Regions from separate parts of the Clostridium budayi genome, predicted to be linked through region 1. Evidence: a T-box and tRNA genes for the amino acid it is inferred to sense, from the RefSeq annotation. Region 1 holds a T-box; the other regions hold tRNA genes.
What was found. A T-box is a leader RNA that pairs with one kind of tRNA and senses whether it is charged. The one in region 1 lies ahead of trpS (tryptophan--tRNA ligase), so its partner is inferred to be a tRNA-Trp.
Positions count from the first base shown of each region.

Region 2: it encodes a tRNA-Trp, which carries the amino acid that the T-box ahead of trpS (tryptophan--tRNA ligase) is inferred to sense. The anticodon was not compared.
Region 3: it encodes a tRNA-Trp, which carries the amino acid that the T-box ahead of trpS (tryptophan--tRNA ligase) is inferred to sense. The anticodon was not compared.

Region 1 covers NZ_AP042456.1:973,252-979,782, forward strand. Annotated here, with positions in the region: gene udp (uridine phosphorylase) at 58-831, shown strand; gene ACZ5TJ_RS04510 (phosphopentomutase) at 875-2,065, shown strand; gene ACZ5TJ_RS04515 (catalase) at 2,572-4,047, shown strand; gene zupT (zinc transporter ZupT) at 4,193-4,996, shown strand; T-box leader at 5,109-5,388, shown strand; gene trpS (tryptophan--tRNA ligase) at 5,436-6,452, shown strand.
Region 2 covers NZ_AP042456.1:2,603,010-2,609,540, reverse strand. Annotated here, with positions in the region: gene ACZ5TJ_RS12540 (ECF transporter S component) at 1-473, shown strand, start outside; gene ACZ5TJ_RS12535 (hypothetical protein) at 774-896, shown strand; gene rimI (ribosomal protein S18-alanine N-acetyltransferase) at 984-1,430, opposite strand; gene tsaB (tRNA (adenosine(37)-N6)-threonylcarbamoyltransferase complex dimerization subunit type 1 TsaB) at 1,411-2,130, opposite strand; gene tsaE (tRNA (adenosine(37)-N6)-threonylcarbamoyltransferase complex ATPase subunit type 1 TsaE) at 2,127-2,588, opposite strand; gene ACZ5TJ_RS12515 (metal ABC transporter substrate-binding protein) at 2,785-3,660, shown strand; tRNA gene ACZ5TJ_RS12510 (tRNA-Trp) at 3,718-3,793, shown strand; gene ACZ5TJ_RS12505 (heavy-metal-associated domain-containing protein) at 3,864-4,070, opposite strand; gene ACZ5TJ_RS12500 (universal stress protein) at 4,284-4,700, shown strand; gene ACZ5TJ_RS12495 (Gfo/Idh/MocA family protein) at 4,726-5,712, shown strand; gene tnpA (IS200/IS605 family transposase) at 5,892-6,347, shown strand; gene ACZ5TJ_RS12485 (ABC transporter ATP-binding protein) at 6,519-6,531, shown strand, end outside.
Region 3 covers NZ_AP042456.1:2,590,783-2,597,313, reverse strand. Annotated here, with positions in the region: gene ACZ5TJ_RS12465 (FUSC family protein) at 1-258, opposite strand, end outside; gene ACZ5TJ_RS12460 (MerR family transcriptional regulator) at 358-1,143, shown strand; gene ACZ5TJ_RS12455 (M42 family metallopeptidase) at 1,181-2,218, shown strand; gene ACZ5TJ_RS12450 (NAD(P)H-dependent flavin oxidoreductase) at 2,318-3,385, opposite strand; tRNA gene ACZ5TJ_RS12445 (tRNA-Trp) at 3,545-3,620, shown strand; gene ACZ5TJ_RS12440 (hypothetical protein) at 4,027-4,530, shown strand; gene ACZ5TJ_RS12435 (alpha/beta-type small acid-soluble spore protein) at 4,657-4,845, shown strand; gene ACZ5TJ_RS12430 (metallophosphoesterase family protein) at 5,008-6,141, shown strand; gene ACZ5TJ_RS12425 (ATP-binding protein) at 6,131-6,531, shown strand, end outside.

The sequences.
Region 1 (6,531 bases):
TAGACAACATAATAGACAAGTTCTAGTTGTATTTAAAGTTGATTAGGAGGTACAAAGATGAAATATTCACAAAATAATAAAGAATATCACATAAACGTAGCAAAGGGGGAAGTTGGAAAATATGTAATTATGCCAGGAGACCCAAAAAGATGCGCAAAGATTGCTAAATACTTTGATAATGCAGAACTTGTTGCAGATAATAGAGAATATGTAACATACACAGGTTACTTAGACGGAGTGAAGGTAAGCGTTACATCAACAGGTATTGGTGGACCATCAGCTGCTATAGCTTTAGAAGAATTAGTTAACTGTGGAGCAGATACATTTATAAGAGTAGGTACATGTGGTGGTATGGACCTTGACGTAAAAGGTGGAGATATAGTTGTAGCTACAGGTGCTATAAGAGCGGAAGGAACTACAAGAGAATATGTTCCAATAGAATTCCCAGCAGTTGCAAATTTAGATGTAGTAAACTCATTAGTACAAGCAGCAAAAAATTTAAATGAAACATATCATGCTGGTGTTGTTCAATCAAAAGATTCATTCTACGGACAACATTCACCAGAAACAAAGCCAGTATCATATGAATTATTAAACAAATGGGATGCATGGGTTAAATGTGGATGTCTTGCATCAGAAATGGAAGGAGCTGCATTATTTATAGTTGGAAGCTACTTAAAAGTAAGAGTTGGAGCAGTATTCCTAGCTATAGCTAACCAAGAAAGAGAAAAAGCAGGATTAGATAATCCTCAAGCTCATGATACAGAAGGTGCAATAAAAGTTGCAGTTGAAGCTATAAGAAACTTAATAAAATTAGACAAAGAAAAATAAACTAGTGTAGAATAGTATTACAATAGAAATGGGAGGTTCAAATATGAGTAAATATAAAAGAATTTTTACTATAGTAATTGATTCACTTGGCGTTGGAGCATTAGAAGATTCAAAAGAATATGGTGATGTTAATGTTGATACTTTAGGTCACATATCAGAATCAGTAGAAAGCTTTAATATACCAAACCTACAAAAAATGGGTATTGCTAATTTACACAAAGTAAAGCATGTAGATCCAGTTGAAAAACCATTAGGTTACCAAATGAAAATGAAAGAAGCTAGTGTAGGAAAAGATACAATGACAGGTCATTGGGAAATGATGGGCCTACATATTACAAAGCCTTTCCAAACATTCACTGATACAGGATTCCCTAAGGAATTATTAGATGAATTAACTAAAAGAACAGGTCATAATATTGTAGGAAATAAGAGTGCTAGTGGAACAGAAATATTAGATGAACTTGGTGAACATCAAATGAAGACTGGAGATATGATAGTTTATACATCAGCAGATTCAGTTTTACAAATTTGTGGTCATGAAGAAACATTTGGATTAGATGAATTATATAGATGCTGTGAAATTGCAAGAGAACTAACACTTAAAGATGAGTGGAAAGTTGGAAGAATTATTGCAAGACCATATGTAGGAAATAAAAAAGGTGAATTCAAACGTACAAGTAACAGACATGATTATGCCTTAAAGCCATATGGAAGAACTGTTCTTAATGAATTAAAGGATAATAACTTTGATGTTATATCTGTAGGTAAAATTAAGGATATATTCGATGGAGAAGGAATTACAGAAGGACATAAGTCAAAGAGCTCTGTTCATGGAATGGAACAAACATTAGAATTAATGGATAAAGATTTCAATGGTTTATGTTTTGTAAACTTAGTTGACTTTGATGCTTTATGGGGACATAGAAGAAATCCTCAAGGTTATGCAGAAGAATTAGAAAAGTTTGATGTTAACTTAGGTAAAGTTTTAGATAAGTTAAATGATGATGATTTATTAATAATAACTGCTGACCATGGTAATGATCCAACTTACACAGGAACAGATCATACAAGAGAACATGTACCATTCTTAGCATACTCACCATCAATGAAAGAAAATGGTAAACTTGAAACAGCTAAGACATTTGCTAATATAGGTGCAACAATTGCAGATAACTTTGGTATAAAAATGCCAGAAGGAACTATAGGTGAATCAGTTTTAGAAGAACTTAAATAATAAAAAGGATAGGCTTATATTTTAAGTCTATCCTTTTTTATTTTAAACATTTATAACTTCACCAGTAGATATACTATTTATTTTATCTTTAAGTATTCCTTTTAGTATATTAAAAGGCTTATATGCAGTACAGTGACAAGTATAAAAATCTATATATAAAGAACTTGGATTTATATATGGAATTCCAGCTATAGTTGGTATTATACATGTATTAATAGGAATGAAGATGTTTAGAGTAATTTTACTACATCCTTATTATCATATATGGATATCACTATCAGTATTTGGAGTAATATATTTACTATACTATTTCATTACAGTTAAGCTATATAAAAATATCGTATTACCAAAAAGAGATTAAAACATAAAAAAGGGAAGATTTTAATAATCTTCTCTTTTTCTTTTATGAGAAATTCTTAATTGAAATATTGTAAGAAAAAATATAAGTAACATGTTAAAGATGTTATTTATATAATAATTATAGAGTTATATATAGGGAGGAATCTATGAGTAAACATAGATCAAAGAAAAAGTATAACAATGAGATAAAAGGAAAATATACTACTAATAATGTTGGTGGTCCTGTAACAGATGATAGTAATTCATTAACTGTTGGAAAGAATGGACCAGTTTTAATGCAAGATATAAACTTAATAGAAAAGTTAGCTAGTTTTGATAGAGAGAGAATTCCAGAAAGAGTTGTTCATGCAAAGGGTGCTGGTGCAAAGGGATACTTTGAATTAACGAATTCAATGAAGAAATATACTAAGGCGAAAGTATTTAATGAAGTTTCAGTCAAAACACCAGTTACTGTTAGATTTTCAACTGTTATTGGCTTTAGAGGTTCTGCAGATACTTTAAGAGATCCAAGAGGGTTTGCAACTAAATTTTATACTTCTGAAGGAAATCTAGATATAGTAGGTAACCATCTTCCAGTATTTTTTATAAGAGATGCTATGAAATTTCCAGATATGGTTCATTCTTTTAAGCCTTCACCAGATAATAATGTAACAGATAAAAATAGGTTTTGGGACTTTATATCAAGTAGCCCTGAATCTACTCATATGATAACATTTTTATTTTCAGATTTAGGAACAGTTAAAAGTTATAGAACTATAGAAGGATTTGGAGTAAATACTTACGTTTGGGTAAATGAAGAAGGAAGAAGAGTATTTATAAAATATCACTGGATTCCACTACTTGGGGTTAAAACTATAGATAGGCATGAAGCTGAATTACTTGCAGGACTAGACCCAGATGTTGCAACAAGAGACTTGTATGATGCTATAGAAAATGGTGAAGTTGTTCAATATAAATTAAAAGTTCAAGTAATGGAACCAGATATGAAAGATAAGCTTGACTTTGATCCATTAGATGCAACGAAAACTTGGCCTGAAGATAAATTCCCATTAATCGAAGTAGGAATGATGACATTAAATGAAAATCCAACAAACTTTTTTGGAGAAATTGAACAAATAGCATTTTGTCCATCAAATTTAATCCCAGGTATTGAACTTTCGGATGATAAACTATTACAAGGAAGAGGATTTGCATATAAAGATACTCAAAGACATAGAATAGGAGCTAACTTTCAGCAGTTACCTATAAATAGACCAAGGGTTGAAGTTGTAAATTATACTCAAGATGGACCTATGAGGTATAACTACAATAAAGGAAGTGTTAATTATAAACCTAATACATTAAATAATAATGAGCCTAAAGATTATCCTAAAGGTAAAGTAAAACCAATTCATGTTGAAGGTAATATAGTAAGTGAAGTTATTGATAAGGAAAATAACTTTAAACAGGCAGGGGATAGGTTTAGGGCTATGAGCTATAAAGAAAAAAATACATTGATTGATAATATAGCAGCTGATATGTGGGAAGTAAATAGGGATATTCAATTAAGGGCAATAGAGAATTTCACTAAAGCCGATGCTGAATTTGGGAAAGGTTTAAAGAGAAAGCTAAATATTAAATGATGGATAAATGCTAAAAAATTATAGATAGTTAAAAAAAGTGGACTTTTTAGTCTGCTTTTTCTTTTAGTTTGAATATAGTAAATATGGACAAAGTATATTTAATACTATATAATTGATAATAATTATCAATTAAGGAGGGGTGAAAATGAATAATGTAATGGTAGCTTTTATATTAACTTTGATTGCAGGATTAGCTACTGGTATAGGAAGTCTTATAGCTTTCTTTGCTAAGAAAACTAATAAAAAATTCCTTTGTATTAGTTTAGGTTTTTCTGCAGGAGTAATGATTTACGTTTCTATGGTAGAAATGTTTCAACAAGCTAAAGATTCATTAGTAGCAGAAATGGGAATGAAGACTGGAAGTTTAGTGACAGTAATTTCATTTTTTGCTGGAATAGCTATTATAGCTATTATAGATAAATTAGTTCCAAGTGCGGAAAATCCTCATGAAGTTAAAACAATGGATGATGTAGAAAATAATAATTTTCTTGAAGATAAAAAACTTTTAAGAACAGGAATGTTTACTGCTTTAGTTATAGCAATTCATAATTTTCCAGAAGGTTTAGCAACATTTGTATCAGCTTTAGGGGATGCTAGTATAGCAATTCCAATAACTATAGCAATAGCAATTCATAATATACCAGAAGGAATATCTGTATCAGTTCCTATTTATTATGCAACAGGAGATAAGAAAAAAGCATTTTTATATTCTTTCTTTTCAGGGATGTCAGAACCTATAGGTGCGGTGATTGGTTATGTTTTATTAAGAAATATTCTTAATGATATAACACTTGGAGTATTGCTTGCTGGTGTAGCTGGAATTATGGTATTTATATCAATTGATGAGCTTTTACCAACAGCTAGAAAATATGGGGAGCACCATCTGTCTATATATGGATTAATAGCTGGAATGCTAGTTATGGCAATTAGCTTATTATTGTTTATATAAAATATACTTATAAATTAAAAATTGGAGTATTAATTTTAACTAAGAATAAAATTTTAATGAAGTAAATTGACTTTAAAAAAATAAGGATTATAATAAGTTTATAAGTTAAAAAAAGAATCCGACGAAGAGGAAGAGTAATTAAATTTAGGTTCGCTAAAGAGAACTAGGGATGGTGGAATCCTAGTGAGAAAGGATTTAATGAATGGGCCTTGGAGGAATGAGGAGAAATCTTAAATAATATTTATTTTTGAGAGTATCTAATTGGGAATTTTGCACCTTATAGCAAATAGAGTATGTTAGTACTTGAAGATAAGTGGCGTTATTTATAAATATTATTATTTTATTTAACGCAATTTAGGTGGCACCACGGAGATATTATATCCGTCCTATTTTTATAGGACGGATTTTTTTATTTTTATATAAAAAGGAGATAGATAAAATGAAAAAAGAAATAATACTTACAGGAGATAGACCAACAGGAAAATTGCATTTAGGACATTATGTTGGTTCTTTAAAAAGAAGAGTAGAGCTTCAAAATTCAGGTGAATATGAAAGTTATATTATGATAGCAGATCAACAAGCTTTAACTGATAATGCTAGAGATCCAGAGAAAATTAGAAGAAGTTTAATTGAAGTTGCATTAGATTATTTAGCTGTTGGAATAGATCCAAATAAATCAACAATATTTGTTCAATCACAAGTACCAGAACTTAATGAGATTACAATGCATTATTTAAATTTAGTTACAGTATCTAGGTTAAATAGAAATCCTACTGTAAAAGATGAAATAAAACAGAAAAACTTTGAAAGTAGTATACCAGCAGGATTTTTAATATATCCAGTAAGTCAGGCTGCTGATATTACTGCATTTAAGGCAAAGTTTATTCCAGTTGGTGAAGATCAGCTGCCTATGATAGAACAAACTAGAGAAATAGTTAGATCTTTTAATTCAATTTATGGAGATTTATTAGTTGAACCAGAAGCCATAATTTCAAATTCAAGAAGTTCACGTCTTCCTGGAATAGATGGAAAAGCGAAGATGAGTAAATCATTAAATAATGGAATATACATATCAGATGAAGCTGATGTTATAGAAAAGAAAATAATGAGTATGTATACAGATCCAAATCATATTAAAGTTTCTGATCCGGGAAAAGTAGAAGGTAATACTGTATTTACATATTTAGATGTTTTCTGTAAGGATAAAGAGTATTTAGAAAAATTAAAAAATGAATACAGAAAAGGTGGACTTGGAGATGTAAAAATAAAAAAATATTTAAATGAAATAATACAGGCGGAATTAGAACCTATTAGAAAAAGAAGAAAAGAGCTTGAACAAAATAAAGATGAGGTATATAAGATTCTTAAAGAGGGTAGCGAAAAGGCTAGAAAGGTAGCAGCTAAAACATTAAAGGAAATTAGAGAAGCAATTGGTATAGAATATTTTGAAAATTAAACCTAAAATTGTATTACTTAAATGATAGAGTTTTAATAATATTAATATTTCATTTAGAATATTGTAATTTTTTAAATAT
Region 2 (6,531 bases), 1.4 Mb from region 1:
TAAGTGATGTTCCAGCTCTTATGGGGGGCTTTGCATTTGGTCCTTTAGCGGGAGTATTAATAGAATTCTTAAAAGTATTAATGAATCTATTATTATCTGGAACACAAACAGGTGGAGTTGGAGAATTTGCAAACTTTATAATAGGCGCTTCATTAGTTTTCCCAGCAGCATTTATTTATTGGAGAAAGAAGTCAAAAAAGACAGCTATAATAGGAATGGTAATAGGTGTAGTTATAATGAGCATCATTGGAGTTTTAGCAAATGTGTATATATTATTACCACTTTACGGAATGCAAATGTCATCAGCTGAGCTTATGAGATATGTAACTGTTGGTTTAGTACCTTTTAATGCAGTAAAAGGTATAATAGCATCTGGATTAACATATATATTATATAAGAAGGTATCAGTTGCAATATTTAAAGTTGAACCTAATTTTGGAGAACACAAAAATAGCACAGCAAAAATTCATTAATATAAAATAAAAGGAGGCATTTTTATGTCTCCTTTTTATAATTATTAATAAAAATTATAATCTGTTACAAAATTAAATCATATGTAAAATAAATAATAATTAAAAGAATATTAGAGATATTGATATAAAACAATAGCAAATGATATTTAAATTTAAAATATGAATATATATGGTTATATATTCAAATATATCGTCTAAAATGAAGGTGTTAAAGTTTTACTGTTATATAGATTAGTGTTACTATTAAATCAAGATTTGGACAGAGATTTATAGATTTGTAGTATGGAAGGGATGAGATTTATGGGACAAAAGAGGTATGATGAGGTTATTATAAAAAATAATAAATCAAAGCTAGCTGAAGTTAGAAAAGAAGAAGAAAAGATGGCTAGAGAAATAAAAGAAAAAGAAAAGCTTGGCAAATAATATATTATAAAAAATAATATATTTTAATATCAAAATCCCCAAGAGAGGCAAGTAAAGTGATCTTACTTGATTGTCCTGGGGATTTTCTTATTTATGAAGCCACATTATAACAGCGCTTTCTTTATTATCTTCATAGAAATTTTTTCTTATTCCTTCACTTTTAAAACCAAGTGATTTATAAAGGTTTTGAGCTATTATATTAGATTTTCTAACTTCTAATGTTATATCATAGCAATCTTTTGAATTTAAGTGTTTTATTAATGCTTCCATAAGCTTAAATCCAAAGCCTTTCCCCCTATAGCTTGGGTGAATAGCTACACTTGTAATTTGGCCTTCTGATGCAATTATCCAAGCACCTGCAAAGCCTATAACTTCATCAGATGAAGTTTTTAGTACAATATAATTAGCAAATTCATTAGAAAGTTCTTTAGAGATTTCATTAAGGCTCCAACCTTCTTTAAGACTTAACTTACTTACATTATGGACACCTTCTACATCCATATTGTCCATAAGTTTAAGAGTTACTTTCTCCATTAGTCATCTTTAATCTATTTTCAAGTTCTCTTACAGCCTGAGGTTTCTTTAAGTATAAAGGAGCAGAGTTTTCATCATCCTTTATTCCGTTCTTTAGAAGGTTTAAACCAATTTCACCAATTTGAGATGCTCTTACTGTATTTAAATGAACTGGTGCAAATGATATATTTTGCATATGTTCTAATAAATATTCCTTATGTTTTGAAACACCATCACCTGTAAATAATACTTTTTCATTCATTGAATTAAGCTTTTCTACAAGATCTTCAATATCCATTGAAGTACAATCTACTATAGCTTCCATTTTGCCATCTATAACTTTGTATATTGCTGTATAAACATTTTCTCTTAATGCATCCATAATAGGGCATATAATTCCATCAAATGATGAAATAGAGAACGCTAATCCTTCAAGAGTTGAAACACTTACGTAAGGCTTGTTAGAACCAAAGCTAAGACCTTTTACTGTAGCCATACCTATACGAAGTCCTGTAAATGAACCAGGTCCTTTAGAAACAACAAAACCGTCCACATCATCTATTGAAACACCAGTATCATTTAATAATTGTTCTATAATTCCCATAAGAAGAACAGAGTGTTCACGTTTATTATTTAATGTATATTCTCCTAAAAGCATATCATCTTTAAGTAATGCAGCAGTTGCGCACTTTGAGGATGAATCCACACTTAAAACTATCATAAAGACAACTCCTTTATATATTGATATTTTTCACCATAAGGAGTTAAAGTAATTTTTCTATAATATTCTCCTTTAGATAAATCTTTTTGAATGTATATATGTAAAAAATCATTAGGTAAAATTTCTTCTATATAGTTTGCCCATTCAATAATTGAAACTGCATCTGAAAAGATATAATCATCAAAACCTATTGCGTAAATTTCATCAGGGTCACTAACTCTATAAACATCAAAGTGGTTTAGCTTTAGTCTTCCAGAATCATATTCATTTACAATATTAAAAGTTGGACTTGTTATATTGTCAGTAATGTTAAGTCCTTTAGCAATTCCTTTTGTTATATGAGTTTTACCAGTTCCAAGATCACCAGTTAAACATATAATATCTCCAGCATTTAAAAGTTTACCTAAAGCTTCACCAATGTTTGTAGTTTCAGAAATACTATTAACTTCAAAATCCATAAGATTTGTCTCCTTTCTTAAAAATCATAATCTATCCTTATATTCTATCCAAAAATCAAAAAAAAGAAAAGTAATATAAAAGTAATTGCATTATAAAAATAAAAAGTGTAAAATTAAAGAACAAATATTTACAGTATAATAAATAAATTTTTAAATATAATGAATAATGGAAAAGGGTTTTTAGAGAGGTGAAATCATGAAGAAAATAACAGCTGCTATGCTAATTATAACCGCAGCGTTTTTTTTAGGCCTTGGAGGATTTTCTAAGCCACTTATGGCAGATACCGCAGAGAGTGATAAAGATACTAGAGATGTTTACTTAAATATTATTACAACAAATAAAGAACAATATAAGATTATTAAAGAGTTATCTAAGGACAAGCATAGTATAGAATATATGTTTAATAATTTAGATGAAGCAAAAAAATATAAATATGATGAAAACACAATAAAAAATATATCAAATATGGATTTATTCTTTTATCAGGGATCTGGAAATGAAAATGATTGGATAAATGATTTAGTAAATAAAGTAGATAAAAGTTCTGTTGGAGCTGTTAATTTATCTAGAGGTATAAGGGAATTAAAATATAATGTGGATGATAAAGAAAAAGTTAATCCATATTACTATCTTGGAATAGCAGAATATAAAGTAATGTTATATAATGCAAAATCTGCTCTTCAAGAAAAAGATCCTAAAAATAGGGATTTTTATGAAAAAAACTATGAAGAAATAGTTAAAAATCTTGAAGATATTAAAAAAGATTTTGATAAAGATTCTAGAAATCTAAAAAAATATACTTTTGTATCAGAAGATAGTACTTTTGAGTATTTATTTAAAGGCTTAGGAATAGACTTTAAAGTATTAGATAAAAATCAAAAGGTAAATGAGTATATAAAATCAAATAATTTAAAAGAAGATTCTGTTATTTATATAAGAAATGAATCAAATAAAGATGATAAAAATAAAGGTAATTATAAAGTTTTAAATCTTAAAACTTTTGATAATAATATGAGCTATGAGGAGCTTATATCCTATAATATAAAACAAATAAAGAATTGTAAAAAATAAAACAAATAAAATTGTTGATTTTTTATAATATATATATTATAATCATTATTGTCCTAAAGGGGTATGGCTCAATTGGTAGAGTAGTGGTCTCCAAAACCATTGGTTCTGGGTTCAAGTCCTAGTGCCCCTGCCATAATGACAAGAGAAAGCTAGAAACTTAAAGTTTCTAGCTTTTTTTAATATACATTTATTAAATTAAAAAATTAACCTTCGATATGGTGTCCTGTTTTTTCTATGCAATTTTCTATTTCAGATTTTGTAGCTGGGTCTGAATATATAACCTCAACACTTCCACGTCCAAGGTCAATGCATACGTTATTTACACCATCAATTTTTTCAAGTGAATTTTTCATTTGGGTTTTAACAGTTTCATTAACTAAACCATTAACTATGTAATGTTCTCTGTTCATATTAATACCTCCCTTATATAAAAATTAAATATATGTTTGTTCAAATATATTATGTTCAAAATCATTACTTTGTATTAAGCCATACTTTAGCAATTATAAATATAAATAGTAAATTTTATATTAAATGAACTAATATAAAGAGAAATATGCAGGAAGAAAGATATATAATATAGAAAATAACATATATAAGCTATGAGAAAGAAGGGTGTTTTTATGCAAAAGAAAAAAATTTTAATACCAATAGATGGAACTGATAGAAGTTTAATTTCTTTAAACTATTTAAAAGATAATTTTAATAAAGATAATGTAGAAGTTACTTTAATACATGTAAGAGAAATAGTATTTATTAATGGAATGGCTGTTTCAGAAGAAATAAAAGATGCAGAAGTTATAGGAAAGAGAGTATTAAAAGAAGCTAAAGAGCAAATAAAAGAGTACGAATGTAAAACTGAACTTAGATTTGGATATGCAGGTGATGAAATTTTATCATATGCACAAGAAAATGAAGTTGATACAATTATTATGGCTAAAAATACAAAAAAGAAATTTACATTATTAGTAGGTTCAGTTACTGCACACGTAGCAAAGAGAGCAAAATGTGCTTTAATTATAATACCTGAAGTTTATTAAATATAGTATTTAAAGGGGAGTTTTAATGAGAAAAATAAGATTTGGAATTATAGGGACAGGAAAGATAGTTCATAATTTTTTAGATGCTGCTTTAAAGCATAAAGATTTTGAATTAACAGCTGTATATTCAAGAGATATAAAAAAGGCAAAAGAATTTGGAAAGCCTTATGGCGCTAAAAATTTTTTTGATGATTTAGAGGAGTTTTCTAAATGTAAAGAAATTGATGCTGTATATATAGCATCACCAAACTTTTTACATGAATCTCAAAGCATATTATGTATGAATAATAAAAAGCACGTTTTATGTGAAAAACCAATGGCTTCTAATTTAAAGGAAGTTAGTAGAATGATTAAGACTTCAAAAGAAAATGGAGTACTGTTAATGGAAGCTATGAGACTTACTGTTCTTCCAAACTTTTTAAAAGTAAAAGAGAATTTAAATAAGATAGGAAAGATTAGAAGATATTTTGCAAGTTACTGTCAATATTCATCAAGATATGATTCTTTTAAAGAAGGAGTTATATTAAATGCATTTAATAAAGATCTTTCAAACGGTGCACTTATGGATATTGGAGTTTATTGTATTCATCCAATGATAAACCTATTTGGTAAGCCAAATAAAGTTATTTCAAATAGTGTATTTTTAAGTAATGGAATTGATGGAGAAGGATCAGCTATATTTAATTATGAGGATTTTGATGGAATTATAATGTATTCAAAAATAAGTAATTCAAATCTTCCGTTAGAAATTCAAGGTGAAGATGGAAGTATGTTAATAAGTAATATTCACTTTGAAGATGTAAAAATAATTTATAGGGATGGAAGAGAAGAAAGGATATCAATAGAACCATTAAAAAATGATATGTATTATGAAATTGATGAATTTATAAGATGCATAAAAAATGGACAACTAGAATCTAAATTAAACTCTTTAAATAATTCATTAAGTGCAATAGAGTTAATGGATGAAATAAGAAAAGAGATTGGTTTAAAATTCCCTGCAGATAAATAAATATAAATTATTAAAAAGAGCTTATTTTAAATAGGCTCTTTTTATTTGTATTTGGAAAACCACTTGCTATGCAAGTGTGTTCAGATAAGCTTTAGCGATGTATTACGCAAAAAAACCTCCATTTGTTAAAATAGAATTAGGTTCGCAGCCAAATTCAATAACAAAAGGAGGCATCCATAATGGATAGTAATAGTTTATCACATACAAAATGGAATTGTAAATATCACATAGTTTTTGCGCCAAAATACAGGAGAAAAGAGATATATGGAGAAAAGAAAGTTGAGATTGGAAAGATATTAAGACAACTTTGTGAATGGAAGGGTGTTGAGATAATCGAAGCGCATGCTTGCGTTGATCACATACATATGTTGGTTGAGATTCCACCTAAAATTAGTGTATCAAGTTTTGTGGGTTTTTTAAAAGGTAAAAGTAGCTTGATGATTTTTGAGAGATTTTCTAATTTAAAATATAAATATGGAAGCAGGCATTTTTGGTGTAGAGGTTTTTATGTTGATACAGTAGGAAGAAATAAAAAAGCGATTGAAGAATATATAAGAAACCAAGAAAGAGAAGATATGATAGCAGATCAGATAAGTATAAAAGAATATATTGACCCTTTCAAGGGTAGCAAGTAACAGAAAACATGCGGCTGGCGGACCTTTTTAGCGTCTTAAGACGCAATTGCAAGTAAGGTGCCCTTATAGGGCTTAGGAAATACCACCAGCTAAGCTGGTGGATTTTTATTGTAATAAAGTATTTATGCATATGAATATATATAAATGAGATCAACTAAAGGGGAAGTTAATATGTCTGAATTAG
Region 3 (6,531 bases), 1.4 Mb from region 1:
ATTTATTATTAATCCTAAGAAAGGATTAAGGCCAGCTAAAAATGACATAATTAATAAAAAGAAACTTAGCGCTAAAAAAACAGTACCTTTATATAATGGATATAAAGAAAAATCTAATTTTAAAAATGCTATCACACTAAACGCAACCATAAGTCCTATACTTATATTTTCAGGACCAAATAAAACTTTATATAAAACTATCATACAGACTGTAAATATAGCCTTATTTAAACTTATAAGTATTAATTTTTTATCCAAAATACAAGCCCCCTTTGATAAAATTATTCTTAGGAAATAAATTATAAACTATAGTATAATACTAGAGTAAAGAGAGAATTTTTAAGAAGGCGATACATTATGAAAAAACGTTATTCTATTGGAGAAACTTCAAATATAGTAGGAATATCAATAGATAGACTTAGAAACTACGATAAGATAAATTTAATAAAACCAGAGTATGTAGATGAAAAAACAGGTTATAGATATTATATTGGTGAGCAATTTAGAAAGCTTAGATTTATAAAATATTTAAGAAAAATAGGTGTTCCATTAAAAGAAATACAAATGATAATTAATGAAGAAACAAGTTCAGAAAAATTCATATTATTTCTTCATAGTAAGATAAATGAAATTAAAAATGAGATAGAAAATTTAAAAGTTATAAAAAAAGATATAAGCGAATTAAAAGATAATATGGAATATAGTATGAAAAGAAGTAATATTCCTCATGTGTACATAAAAAATATAGAAGAAAGATATGCAATATGCAAAAGAGTAAATAAGAGCACTGAATTTATTGTTGAAAATAGGGAAGATATATTCGGAAGATTTAGAGCAGAAAATGAAGAAGTGAAGAAAAAGAGGATAATAGAAAAAGGAATATATATTAAAGATTATAATAACGTATCAAAGAAAAGCACGAATATATTTATTATAGTTAAAGATGTAGAAGAATATAATAATTTTGTTATTCCAAAGGGGACATATCTTTGCCTATCATATAAAGAAAATAAGAGAAAAGAAGCTATAGAAAAGCTAAAAAAATATATTAAGGAAAATAATATAGTAACTAAAGGTATATGTTTAAATGTAATATTATATACAATGCCAAAGGAAGAGTTTGAACTTCAAGTATTAATATAAAAAATAGTATAATAAAAATATAGGAGGGATTGAAGTTATGAATATTAAAGTTAATAAAGACTATGTTCTAAATACTGCAAAAGAGATATTAGAATTTAATAGTCCAAGTGGATTTTGTTTTGAAATAATGGATCTAATAGAAGCAAAGGTAAAGCATTTAGGATATAAGTTTGAAAAGACTAATAAAGGATGCGGAATAATAACAATAGAAGGAAAAAGTGATAATAAAGTAATTGGATTATCATCTCATGTTGATACTTTAGGGGCTATGGTAAGGTCAATAACAAGTAAAGGTACTTTAAAATTTACTTTAGTTGGAGGACCAATTGTGCCAACACTTGATAGTGAGTATTGCACTATAAGAACAAGAGATGGAAGAGAGTATACAGGAACATTTTTATGTGATAGCGCAGCTATTCATGTATATGAAGATGCATCTTCAAAGAAGAGAATTCCAGAAAATATGGAGATTAGAATTGATGAAGTAGTAAAAAATAAAGAAGATGTTTTAAATTTAGGAATAATGTCAGGAGACTTTATTTTTATTAATCCAAAGACAACAGTAACAGAAAGTGGTTTCTTAAAATCAAGATTTATTGATGATAAAGGAAGTGTTGCTTGCCTTTTAAGTCTTTTAGAATTATTTAAGAGGGAAAATATAGTTCCAAGCTATAAGACAAAACTTTTCATATCAACATATGAAGAGGTTGGACATGGTTCTTCTTATATACCTCAAGATATTACAGAAATGATAGCTGTAGATATGGGATGCATAGGAGATGATTTAAATTGTACAGAATATGATGTATCAATATGTGCAAAAGATTCAGGTGGACCATATGATTATAATATGACAACAGACCTTGTAAATTTAGCTAAAGAAAATAACTTAAACTATGCAATTGATATATATCCAAGATACGGTTCTGACGTCGGAGCAGCTTTAAAAGGTGGAAATGATATAAGAGGAGCACTTATAGGACCAGGAGTAAATGCATCACATGGTATGGAAAGAACTCATTATAGTGCTTTAGAAAATACAATAAAATTATTATATTTATATTTAACTAAATAAATATAAAGGTAAAGATAGTAAGAAAATAAATAAGAAAAGCATACAAAAAGCTATATTGAGATTTTCAAAGTCCCAATATAGCTTTTTTATTAGTTGAATTTATATTACTTTTATTTCATTTTCTAATTCAGTCATTAAAGATTGGACAGATGTAATATCCTTAATTTTACTTACATTTTCTCCACAGAAAATAAGACCATTATCTATATCACCATTTACTGAATTAATAAGAGCTTTAGTAATACAGTAAGGTGTTGTTTTAGGATTGCAAGGTTTTAAACATCTAAAACATTTATCAACCTTTATTGGACCTTCTTTAGTTTTATTTACAAATGGATTAAGTATAGCTCTTCCAGGCATTCCAACAGGACTAGCTACAATGCCAACTTCATTTTCACTAGCATTTACATAAGCATTTTTAAATTCTAATGATGCATCACATTCATAAGTTGCAACGAATCTTGTAGCCATTTGAACACCTGATGCACCAAGCTTTAAGTATTTAGCTATATCATTACCATCAAATATTCCACCAGCTGCAATTACAGGTATCTTCTTTTCATATTTTTCCTCATATTCTTTAACATGATTTACTATATCTACTATAGTAGTATCAAAGGTTTCACTAGCAGTTTCTATTTCATCCTTTTTAAAACCTAAATGTCCACCAGCTTTTGGACCTTCAACAACAATCATATCAGGAGTAACATTATCATGTTTATCCCATAATTTAAGTATAACTTTAGCAGCCTTTAGTGATGATACTATTGGAGCAATCTTAACATTATATCCTTTTGTAAGCTTTGGAAGCATAGTTGGCATTCCAGCTCCTGATATTATAAGATCAATTCCACTCTCTACAGCTGTTTTTATATATTCTGCGTATTCTTTAGTTGCTACCATAACATTTACGCCTATTATTCCATTATTACATTTCTCTTTTGCTAATTTTATATGTTTTTTTAATGCTCTTAGATTAGCTTCAAGAGGATTTTTGTCAAAATCACTTTCCTTAAATCCTATTTGAGCAGATGATATAATTCCTATACCACCAGCATTTGTAACAGCCGATGCTAAATTTGAAAGAGAAACTCCAACACCCATTCCTCCTTGAATTATAGGAAGTCGTGCTACTAAATTTCCTATTTTTAAAGGGGTTAAATTCATATAATACACCTCATTTATTTTGAAATTTAAATATTTTGATAATCAAAATATATTTTAATATATTATAATCCAAAATTTATAAATAAACAATATTTAAAAATCACCAAAAAAATTTTATTGACATACTATATATAAGCATGTTAAAATAAATAACGTCTTAGGGGTATGGCTCAATTGGTAGAGTAGTGGTCTCCAAAACCATTGGTTCTGGGTTCAAGTCCTAGTGCCCCTGCCACAAACACTTAGTATTTATACTAAGTGTTTTTTTTATGCAATTAAAAAATTTAATACTATTTTATAAATACCTTTAATATTTTTAATATTTCTATGAAAAAAGTTTGACTAATTATTAAAAAGAAAAATATCTATAATAAAAACTAAAATTTGTCAAAGAAAGAATATGGTTACTAATAAAAGTAAGAAATATGGCAAAAAAAATAATAAAGTGAGAAAAATTTTAATAAAAACATAAATTTATTAATATTTATTTAAAAAATATGATATAATTTAACAAGAGGATTCGACAGGAGGGTGGAGATGAGAAAAATGAATAAAAAATTTTTAATTATTATTTCAGCTCTTATTGCCATTGGTATTATTGGATTTTTTGTATCAAAGAAGGTTTTAAATGAAAAAAAGTAGTGGAATCATCTTTTGAAGAATATGATAATAATAAGAAAGTAAATGATGTAGTAAATGCTATAACAGAAATAGACTATCAATCTATTACAGCTTTAAAAGAAGAAAATGGTTCAAAAGCATATGTAGTAGTGAAATTAGATAATGATAATGTAGAAAGTAATATAGCTAACATACTAGATTTAGCAAACAAATCAAAAATAAGATTAACATTCATTGAAAATAAAAAAATAGCTGATAAAAATAAGCCATATTTTAGGCTAATAGAAGAAAATGGACATACTATAATACCTAAATATATAAATGTAAAAGATATTTTAAAAGAAAACAATGTAAAAATAATAAATGAAGAATGTGAACTTAAGGATATAAAAAATCAAGATGTAGCATTTTTCGTAGATTTAAGTAATAGAGAAAATAGATTTAATGAAGAAAATAAAGACAAGTTATTTAAAAGTATAGACGATTTAAAGAGTGACTTTTATACTTTTAAGGCTTTAATATAGAAATAAATGTATGTATGTTTAAAATTTACATGTAATTAAAATTCTTAATTCGGTTAAAATATTAGTGTAAGGTTAATAGAACATATTTACTTTACAAAATACCATAAGCCTTAGGAGGGATCGATTATGTCATATAACAGAGTAATAGTTCCAGAAGCAAAAAAAGGATTAAGTGCATTTAAAAATGAAGTAGCTAGAGAATTAGGAGTACCTTTCTCTGACTACAATGGAGACTTAAGTTCAAAACAATGTGGCTCCGTAGGTGGCGAAATGGTTAAGAGAATGGTTGAACAATACGAAAATTCTCTAAAGTAAACACCTAATAAAAAGTGTATTCAGAGAATGTAATGGAAATTACACCACCAAATAACTAAAGTATTTTCAACCGAGAGGGCGATTTAATAAATCGCCCTCTTTCTTTTTATGGGAAATATATGTTAAAATGAGAACAAAAGTTCGGAAAAGAGAGGGGTTTTCATGAAAACGATAAAAATACTTCATTGTGCAGACATACATTTTGACACACCTTTTAAGGAATTCACAAATGAGTATGCAATAAAAAGTAAAGAAGAAATTAAAGAAGTTTTTAGCAGAATAATAGATATATGTAATAATGAAAAAATTCAAGTAATGCTTTTAGCAGGAGATATATTTGATAATTATACAGTTAGTAAAAGTACTTTAGCATTTATTAAAGAAGCATTAGAAAAATTAGAAATAACTAAAGTATTTATAAGTCCAGGTAATCATGATCCTTATAATTTTAAGTCTTTTTATAAATTGATTGATTGGCCAGAAAATGTACATGTATTTAAAGAAAATGTTGTTGAGAGAGTAGTGTTAGATGAATTAAATCTTTGTGTACATGGCTGTGGATTCACAGAAAGTTATATAAATGATTCTATGCTTAAAGATATAGATTTATATGATGGGTATATAAATATCGGTGTTATTCATGGAGAAATAGCAAATGGAAATAGTAAAAATGAATATAATCCGATTACACTAAATGATATAGAAAATAGTAAATTAGATTACTTAGCGCTAGGTCATAGACATAAATTTACTGGAGTTTTTAAAGAAGGAAAAACTAGTTATGCATATAGTGGATGTCCTCAAGGAAGAGGATTTGATGAAATAGGAGAAAAAGGCGTATTAGTTGGGGATGTAAGCATTGGATATACTAATTTAAAGTTTATAAAAACTTGTAAGAGAGAGTATATAGAAAAAGAAATCGATATATCATCTCTATTTGGATATAAGGAAGTAAAAGAGAAGATTTTATTAGAACTTAAAGATTTTAATATAAGAAAAGATATCTTTAAATTAACTTTGGTAGGGAGCATAGAAGCTAACTTTAAAATTAATGAAAATATTCTTAATGAAAAGCTTAGTAATGATTTTTATTTTGTAAAAATTAAAGACAATACTAATGTAATATCTAATCTAGATGAAGTTTATAATGAACATTCAATAAAAGGAATATTTATAAATAATTTAAACGAAAAAATGAAATCAGCAAATAAAGAAGAAAAAGAAATAATAGAACTTGCATTAAAGATAGGACTACAGAGCTTAACGTCTGAGGAGGTAAACTTAGATGATTATTAAAAAGATTAGGATAAAATCATTTGGAGGAATTAAAGATAAAGAAATAGATTTAAAGGAAGGAATTAACCTTGTATATGGTGAGAATGAAAAAGGAAAAAGTACAATAGAAAATTTCATTAGAGCATGGTTATTTGGATTTTCTACAGTTAGGGGAAACAAAAATAATTTAAGAAAGAAGTATATGCCTTTTTCAGGTGAAAAGATGCAAGGGGAACTTTTAGTAAATCATAATGGTAAAGATTATATAATAAGTAGAAGTTTTGGTCTTACAAAAAAAGAAGATACTTGTACTATATATGATGGATTAACTGGTGAGGAAATAAAAGATATAAATAAAGATGAACCAGGAACGTATTTTTTAGGGATTAACGGAAATACATTTGTAAAAAC